DNA from 2 places in the Brevundimonas sp. GW456-12-10-14-LB3 genome. Region 2 is predicted to be linked to the other one. Evidence: riboswitches for the same ligand, from Rfam matches in the RefSeq annotation. Region 2 holds a riboswitch; the other holds the start of a gene.
What was found. Region 2 has a riboswitch for cobalamin ahead of AC07XS_RS04830 (TonB-dependent receptor domain-containing protein). Riboswitches for the same ligand answer to the same signal wherever they lie in the genome.

Region 1 (4,208 bases), on a different contig from region 2:
CGCCGGTCGGAGGACGGTCGAACACCGCCTCCGCTGGCCGCAAATGATCAGGCCGCCGCCGTCTCCCCCGCCCTCATGAGCCGCGCCGCCGTCACCATATTGGCGAGCGCCGCCTCAGTCTCGGGCCAAGCCCGCGTCTTCAACCCGCAATCCGGATTCACCCAAAGCCGGTCCTGCGGCAGCTTGCGCGCCGCCGCCTTCAGGAGGGCGGTCATCGCCTCGACCGTGGGGACGCGCGGCGAGTGGATGTCATAGACGCCCGGCCCGATCTCGGCCGGATAGCGGTAGTCGGAGAAGGCGTCGAGCAGCTCCATCCTGGACCGCGAGGTCTCGATGGAGATGACGTCGGCGTCCATGGCTCCGATCGCCTGAATGATGTCGTTGAACTCCGAATAGCACATATGGGTGTGGATCTGGGTTTCGTCTCGCACCCCCGAGGCCGTGATGCGGAAGCTTTCGACCGCCCATTCCAGGTAGTCGTCCCAGTCGGCGCGCCGCAGGGGCAGGCCCTCGCGCAGGGCGGCCTCGTCGATCTGGATGACGGCGGCGCCGGCGGCCTCCAGGTCGATCACCTCATCGCGAATGGCGAAGGCGATCTGGCGGCAGGTCGTGCTGCGCGGCTGGTCGTCGCGCACGAAGGACCAGTTCAGAATCGTGACGGGGCCCGTCAGCATGCCTTTCACCGGTCTGTCGGTCAGACCCTGTGCATAGCGCCACCATTCGACCGTCATCGGCCTGGGCCGCGCGACGTCGCCATAGAGGATGGGCGGGCGCACGCAGCGCGAACCGTAGGACTGCACCCAGGCGGCCTTCGTGAAGACGAAGCCGGACAAGTGCTCGCCGAAGTACTGGACCATGTCGTTGCGCTCGAACTCGCCGTGGACCAGGACATCCAGGCCGAGCGCCTCCTGCCATTTGATCGCTCGCGCGGTCTCGTCGCGCAGCAGGCGGGCGTAGGCCGCATCGTCGATGACGCCTCGCCCGTGATCAGCGCGCGCCTTTCGGATCTCGGCCGTCTGAGGAAAGGAGCCTATGGTGGTGGTCGGATAGGCGGGCAGATTCAGACGCCCCCGCTGAACCTGGCGACGAATTTCAAAGCAGGAGTTTCTGAGCGCCAGGGCGGGGTCGGCATCGGCGGCTCGCGCCTGGACCTTCGGGTCGTTGATGCGCGGCGAAGTGCGACGTGAGGCGACCGAGGCGGTCGAGGCGTCGAGCGCCGCCCTCACCGCCGCGCGGCCTTCATTCAACGCCCGCGCCAGGGTGGCCAACTCGGCCACCTTCTGCACGGCGAAGGCCAGCCAGTCCTTGATCTCGGGGTCGAGCCCGGTCTCCCGCTCCAGATCGATCGGGGTGTGCAGCAAAGAGCAGGACGGGGCGATCACCACCCTGCGCCCGGCCGCGACCAGGGGCTCCACCTTGTCCAGCACGGCGTTGAGGTCGGCCTTCCAGACGTTGCGGCCGTCGATGACGCCGAGCGAAAGCACCTGGTCGGCGCGCGACGCAGACGCGACCTGGGCCAACTGCTCCGGCGCTCGGATCAGGTCGATGTGCAGTCCGTGAACCGGCAGGCGCAGCACGGCCTCCAGATTATTCCCGAGCCCGCCGAAATAGGTGGTCAGCATCAGCTTGATCGGCGGCGTCACATCGGTCAGCACCCGATAGGCGTGATCATAAGCCGCCCTGGCCTCATCGCTCAGATCGGTGACCAGGCAAGGCTCGTCCATCTGGACCCAGGTGGCGCCGGCGCGGGCCAGGGACCGCAGCACCTCGGCATAGATCGGCAGCAGGCGCGGCAGCAGGGTGAGAACGTCAAACGGCTCGCCCCGCGTCTTACCCAGAAGAAGATAAGAGACAGGCCCCAGCAGCACCGGCCGGGTCTCGATCCCCAGCGCCTTGGCCTCCAGATATTCGTCCAGCGCCTTGGTCGAGCCGAGACGGAACACCTGGTCGGCGGTAAATTCAGGCGCGAGATAATGGTAGTTGGTGTCGAACCATTTGGTCATCTCCATGGCCGGCGTCCCCTCGCCGCTCGCATGGGCGTGACCGTGTGCGCACGCCTGGCCGTCGCCCCGTGAACCGCGGGCCATGGCGAAGTAGGTCGCCAGATCGACACGATCCCCGCGCCAGCCGTAGGCGGGCGGCACGGCGCCGACCATGGCGGTCAGGTCGAGCACATGGTCATAGAGAGAGAAGTCGTTGGACGGCACGACGTCGGCCCCCAGGTCACGCTGGCGCGCCCAGGTCAGGCCACGCAGCTGGGCGGCGGCGGACAGAAGGGTCTCGGCGTCGGTCTTGCCGGCCCAATAGGCCTCAAGCGCGGTCTTCAGTTCTCTCTTGGGGCCGATGCGGGGAAAGCCGAGGGTGGCGACCTGGACGGTGTGGCGGGTCATGACGTTCGAAACCTGTGTTGTGGCCAGGCTTCGGACAGGGTCGCGCGGACGCCGACGCGGACGTGCAGGGTCCGGCGGCGCGCATGCGGCCTGACCGGACACCCCGCCGGAGGACGTTATCTGTCGGGGCAGGTCTCCTGGCTCACGGGTCGACGCCTAGGGTCCGGCCTTCCCGGCGTGAACGCCAGTGACACGAGATGGACCTTCGACTCGCCGCTTACAGTTGCGGGGGCAGCGCCGGTTTCCCACCGGCTTCCCTCTTAGCTGCACGTGTTCCGAAGACCACGTGCAGACCACGACGGCTGAGGATGGCCTCACAATCAGCAGGCCGTCAATACATATAAGGATATGCTTATACGATTATGCGATTGCCACAGCTTAACCCTTTGCCTCCAGATGCGCCCACCCCTGACACATTGCGACCACAAGGCGTGGCGGATGGGCAACACGACAGTTTCAAGACACTTACGTAACGACGATTTAATGCTCAGCTTCGTCCGCGCCTGATAGCAGCCGCCCTCCCCGGACCCCCATCCGGGTCGAGACTGCTAAGGACAAAAGAAAATGAAGACGATCCTCCTCGCCACGGCCGCCGCCGCCCTGTTCGCCGCCCCGGCCTTCGCCCAAGACGCCGTCGGCTCGGTCGGCGTGACCTATTCCAACCCCTCGATCGAAGTCGCCGGCAACGATGTCGACGCCGACGTCTGGACCGTGGACGGCACGGTCGCCCTGCCGGCCGCTGACTGGACCGTGACCCTGAACGGCGCCGTCGACTACACCAAGGCCTTCGGTGAAGAAGACGTCACCGGCGTCGCCGCCGCCCACCTGACCAAGATGTGGAGCTCCGACGTCCGCGCCGGCGCCTTCGTCGCCGCCAACGGCATCGGCTCGGGCGATGAGCCGGTCTGGACCGTCGGCGCCGAGGCCCAGAAGTACCTGTCCAACGCGACCCTGACCGGCCTGGCGGCCTACACCACGGCTGATGACGCAGACGCCGACATCTGGACCGTCGGCGGCGACGCCGCCTTCTACGTGATGCCGAACCTGCGCCTGAACGCCGGCGTCAGCTACAACAACGTCGATGTGACCGGCGGCGACGTGGATGCCTGGACCTACGGCGTTGGCGCCGAGTACGAAATCGAGAACACCCCGTTCTCGGTCGGCGCTTCCTACACCCGCGCCGACATCGACTCGCTGGACGTCGACACCTGGTCGCTGGGTCTGCGCTACAGCTTCGGCGGCGGCCTGCAAGCGCGTGACCGCGCCGGCGCCGGCCTGGGCGTTTCCGCCATCACCAGCGTCCTGGGCGCCTTCTAAGCCTGACGGCCTGCTGACTAAAAAGAGCCCCGGCGGACCGATCCGCCGGGGCTTTATTTTACCAGCTGATGAATCCGCAGACGTAGCCAACACAGTTTCTATGTGCCCCCATTGCCAAGCCTAAGCATTGATCCCACTCATAACCGCCCACATCATAAGCCCCGTTACACTCATCGACTCTTTGCTCTAAAATTTGCTCACACATGTTCTCACACGCAAGCGATCCCGCCAAAGTTTGGCTTGGAATTAAAAGAAGACTCAGCGCAAAAACGCCAGAGGAAAGCAATTTTTTGTATCCAGCCATAGAACCCTCCACATGTTGGTACCGTTACGTTACCAACGTTGGCGAGAAATTGCCATCACCCTTAGTTGCAGCGCCCAATTTCCTCGTTTTCTTGATTTCCAATAATTAATCGACCAGATCCTCGAACGGCCTGAGTACGAGCACCTGATAGACATCTAATGCGGACGTCTCCCGAGCCAGAAATCGCAGCATCAGCA
Region 2 (4,208 bases):
TGTTGTTCGCCCCCGGCGACGATCTTCCGGCCCATTTGACCGGCTATGATCAGGCCCTGTCGCGCATCCGACGGCGCCTGGCGGAACGGCGCTGCGATCCGATGCAGGCCGCCCTGGCCTACGCCTTTTCTCTGGAGGCGGTGGACCGGGTGGTGGCCAGCGTGGCCTCCGCCGCCGAGCTGCGCGCCATATTGGCGGCCGCCCATGCGCCCGGTCCCGACCTGGACTGGTCGGAACTGGCGCTGGAGGCGCCGGCGGCCTTCGCCGCCGACGCCCGCAACCTGATCAGTAGCGCAGCCTGACCCCGACATAGGCCGACCGGCCGGGCTCTCCATAGCCGAACACCTGCTGATAGTGTTCGTCGCCCAGGTTCTCGATCCGCGCCGTCAGGGCGACCTTGTCCGTCAAAGCGTAGGCCGCGTTCAGATTGGCCGTGACGAAACCCTTGCGGACCACGGTCGAGAAGCCGCCGGAATCGTCCTGCTCGCCTTCCGCCCGCACGGTCAGGGCGCCCGACAGTCGATCCCCCGTCCAGCCCAGGGTCGCCGAACCGGCGTGTTCGGGCACGCGGAGCAGCCGGGCGCCCGTGGTGCGGTCCGCAGCGTCGGTCCAGGCGTAGGCCAAGGTCAGGTCGAAACCGGCGCCGAGGCGCGCGCGGCCTTCCAGCTCGAGCCCGTCCGACCGCGTCTTGGCGACGTTGACGTAGCGGCCGGCGGAATAGGTGATTTGGTCCTCGACGTTCAGCCGATACAGGGTCGCGCGTCCCTCGAACCGACCGCCGGCGGAGGCCCAGCCCAGGGCGATCTCGACGCTGTCGGCCGTCTCCGGCTTCAGCGCGGGCCACGGCTGGGGCGCGAAACAATAGTCGCACACCGCCTGGCTGACGGTCGGGGCCTTGAAGCCCGTGCCATAGGCGCCCGACAGGATGAAGCCGCCGGCCAGATCATAGGCCGCCGAAATCCGCCCCGTGGTCTTGGAGCCGAAGTCGTCCGTGTCGTCATAGCGCAAACCGCCGGTCAGGTTCAGGGCGCCCAGGTCCGCTTGCGCCATGCCGAACGCCGAGGTGATCGCCAGGTCGCGCGACAGGCCCGAGTACAGGTTGGCTGACGCCTCGTTGCGCTCGATCCCGAAAGCGTAGTCGATGCCTCGGGTTTCGCCGTCCGCCTGCCAGCGATAGGCTTGGCGGTCGCCGTTGAAGGTCAAGGGCGTGCCGTCGCTGTAGGAGGTGCGCTCCAGCTCCGAGGCCGAAATGCTGAACTGATGCGTCAGACCCAGAGCCTGGGCCGTGACACGGCCGAAGCCCGACCACTGTTCGCTGTCCTGGGCGTCGTCGGTGTCGGCCAGCACATAGTCAGGCGCGGGGAAGCCGTCGATGTCGGCGTGGCTGTCGTTCCAGCGCGCCGCGCCTTCGACCTTGACCGCGTCGGACAGGACATAGCGGCCCTTGGCGCCCAGGGTCGTGCTGCGAAAGCCGTCGGTCTCGGGATTGCCGTCCGCCTTGTCCGCCGCCGAAATCCCGTCGGTCTGGAAGCGCGAGACATAGGCGCTGAAGGCGTAGGTCTCATTGGCGACGCCGGCCGACAGACGACCGCGCGCCGTGTCGAAGCTGCCCGCCTCGGCCTCGGCGCGAACGCCATCGATTTCGCGCGTGGTGAAGGAAATCACCCCGCCGATGGCGTCCGATCCCCACAGGGACGACTGCGGACCGCTGAGCACCTCGATCCGGTCGATGTCGGCCAGTTCGAAGCTGGAGAAGTCATAGGCGCCGTTCGGTTCGGCCGCATCATTGACCGGCGCGCCGTCCACCAGCACCAGGGTCTTGCCCGGCGTCGCGCCGCGCATGCGGACCTGGGCGATCCCGCCGAAAGCCCCCGTTCGCGTCACCGACAGGCCAGGCACGTCGGACAGGATGTCGGCGGCGAAGACGGCGCCGCGTTGCTCAATGATCCTGGAATCGATGACCCGGGCGCCGGGCGTCTCGGCGACGATGGCGGGCAGGCGGGTGGCGGTGACCACGATCTCGTCCAGCTGGGTCGCCTCATCGGCGAAAGCGGGTGCGGCGATGACGGCGGCCATGGCCGCCGTCGATGAAAGAATGGAGCGCTTCATTGTGAGCGATGTCCCCGTATCGGCCCGGCGAATGCGCGCGCAGGGTCGTGACCAGCGAGCCGATCCGCCCGGCCGCGAGGCCGGGACGACGCAAGATCGGGTCGCTTCCACGGAGAAACCGCGCCTCTGTCTGGTCCCGGACAGGAGCGAGCGACGTCGGCGGCCAGGTCTCCTGGCTTGCGGGTCATAAACCGCCGTCCTCGCCTTCCCAGTCACCCAGTGGCGCCGAGGTCTAGACCCCGGACGGACGACGCTCTCGCCGCCTACAGTTGCGGGCACAGCCACGGTGTCTCACCGTGTTCCCTTAACCGCCTGATCCGGCCTATCGCAGGGGCGACAAGCCTGTGCAAGAGCCGGTCAACGGGCTTGAGCGCCAGGACGCGATCCGTCACCCTGTCGCAACATGAACGCCCCTGTCTCTCACCCGCCTGACATCGCCGCCGCTCTGGAGGGCGCCACCCCCTTCATGGCCCAGTATCTGACGGCCAAGGCCGGTCAGCCGGACGCCATCCTGTTCTTCCGCATGGGCGACTTCTACGAGCTGTTCTTCAAGGACGCCGAGGTGGCGGCGGCGGCTCTGGGCATCACCCTGACCAGGCGGGGCAAGCACCAGGGCGAGGACATCCCCATGGCCGGGGTGCCGGTCCACGCCATGGAGGGCTATCTGGCCCGGCTGATCCGCCTGGGTCACAAGGTGGCCATCTGCGAACAGCTGGAAGACCCGGCCGAGGCCAAGAAGCGCGGCGGCAAGGCGGTCGTTCAGCGCGGCGTGGTGCGGGTGGTGACGCCCGGCACCCTGACCGAGGACAGTCTCTTGGATGCGCGCGGCGCCAACCGGCTGGCCGCCGCAGCGGTGCGCAAGGGTCGCGCGGCCGTGGCGGTGGTCGAACTGTCTTCCGGCGCGGTGGACAGCGTCGCCTGTGCGCTGGAGGATCTCGGGGCGACGCTCGCCGCCTTCCGCCCGTCCGAGGTCCTGGTCACTGACCGCATCTATTCCGACCCGACGACGCGGGACGCCCTGGACGGGTCCGGCGGCGTGGTTCAGGCCCTGGCCTCGGCCATCGCCGAGCCCCAGGCGGCGCGGACGCGGGTCGAGCGGCTGTACGGGGTTGCGGCCCTGGACGGATTCGGCGCCTTCGAGGAGGCCGAGGTCTCGGCGCTCGGCCTGATCGCCGCCTATCTGGAGACGACCCAGGCCGGCAAGGTTCCGGCCCTGGCCCCGCCCCGCCGTCTGGGCGAGAGCGGGTTTCTGGCCATCGACCCGGCGACCCGGGCCAGTCTGGAGATCGACCGGACGCAGAGGGGCGAACGCGAAGGCTCGCTCTTGGCCTGTATCGACCGCACCGTCACCTCGGGCGGGGCCCGGGCCCTGGCGGAACGGATCGCCCGGCCGCTGCGCGACCCCCTGGCGATCAATGAACAGCTCGACGCGGTCGAATGGCTGCTGGAGCGGCGCGATCTGCGGCGCGACCTCCGCGACGGTCTGAAGGCCTCGGCCGATGTGGCGCGGGCGGTCGGACGGCTGGCCCTGGGGCGCGGCGGTCCGCGCGATCTGGCGGCGGTGCGGGTGGGCCTGTCCGTCGCCGAGGGGATCGCGGGCCTGTTCATCGGTCAGGTGGACCCGCTCACCGGCCAGCCCCGCCGCATCGCCCTGGCCCTGGACCGACTGAGCCTGTCGCCTGAGGTGTCGCGGCTGAAGGCCGATCTGATCGACGGCCTGGTGGACGAACCGTCCCATCTGGCCCGCGACGGCGGTTTCGTGCGCCCCGACTATCGGCCTGAACTGGACGCCGCCCGCACCCTGCGCGACGACAGCCGCCGGGTGGTGGCCGATCTGGAGGCGCGGGCGGTCGCCGAGTCCGGCGTGCCCTTCAAGGTCAAGCACAACGCCGTCCTGGGCTATTTCCTGGAAACCTCGGCCAAGGCGGCGGAGGGCCTGTTGCGGGCGGGGCCGGACAGCCCCTTCATCCACCGTCAGACCCTGGCCAGCCAAGTGCGGTTCACCACGGTCGAACTGTCGGAGCTGGACGCCCGGATCAGCCAGGCCGGTCACCGCGCCCTGGCCATCGAGGCCGAGACCTTCGAGGGCTGGCGGCGCG

Region 1: another riboswitch for cobalamin. It lies ahead of metE (5-methyltetrahydropteroyltriglutamate--homocysteine S-methyltransferase); the one in region 2 lies ahead of AC07XS_RS04830 (TonB-dependent receptor domain-containing protein).

The regions. Positions count from the first base shown of each region.
Region 1 is NZ_JBWKZJ010000013.1:59,199-63,406, reverse strand. It holds gene metE (5-methyltetrahydropteroyltriglutamate--homocysteine S-methyltransferase) at 48-2,390, opposite strand; cobalamin riboswitch at 2,501-2,702, opposite strand; gene AC07XS_RS07685 (porin) at 2,955-3,707, shown strand; gene AC07XS_RS07680 (GIN domain-containing protein) at 4,073-4,208, opposite strand, start outside.
Region 2 is NZ_JBWKZJ010000007.1:27,054-31,261, forward strand. It holds gene AC07XS_RS04825 (aldo/keto reductase) at 1-302, shown strand, start outside; gene AC07XS_RS04830 (TonB-dependent receptor domain-containing protein) at 286-2,109, opposite strand; cobalamin riboswitch at 2,255-2,462, opposite strand; gene mutS (DNA mismatch repair protein MutS) at 2,513-4,208, shown strand, end outside.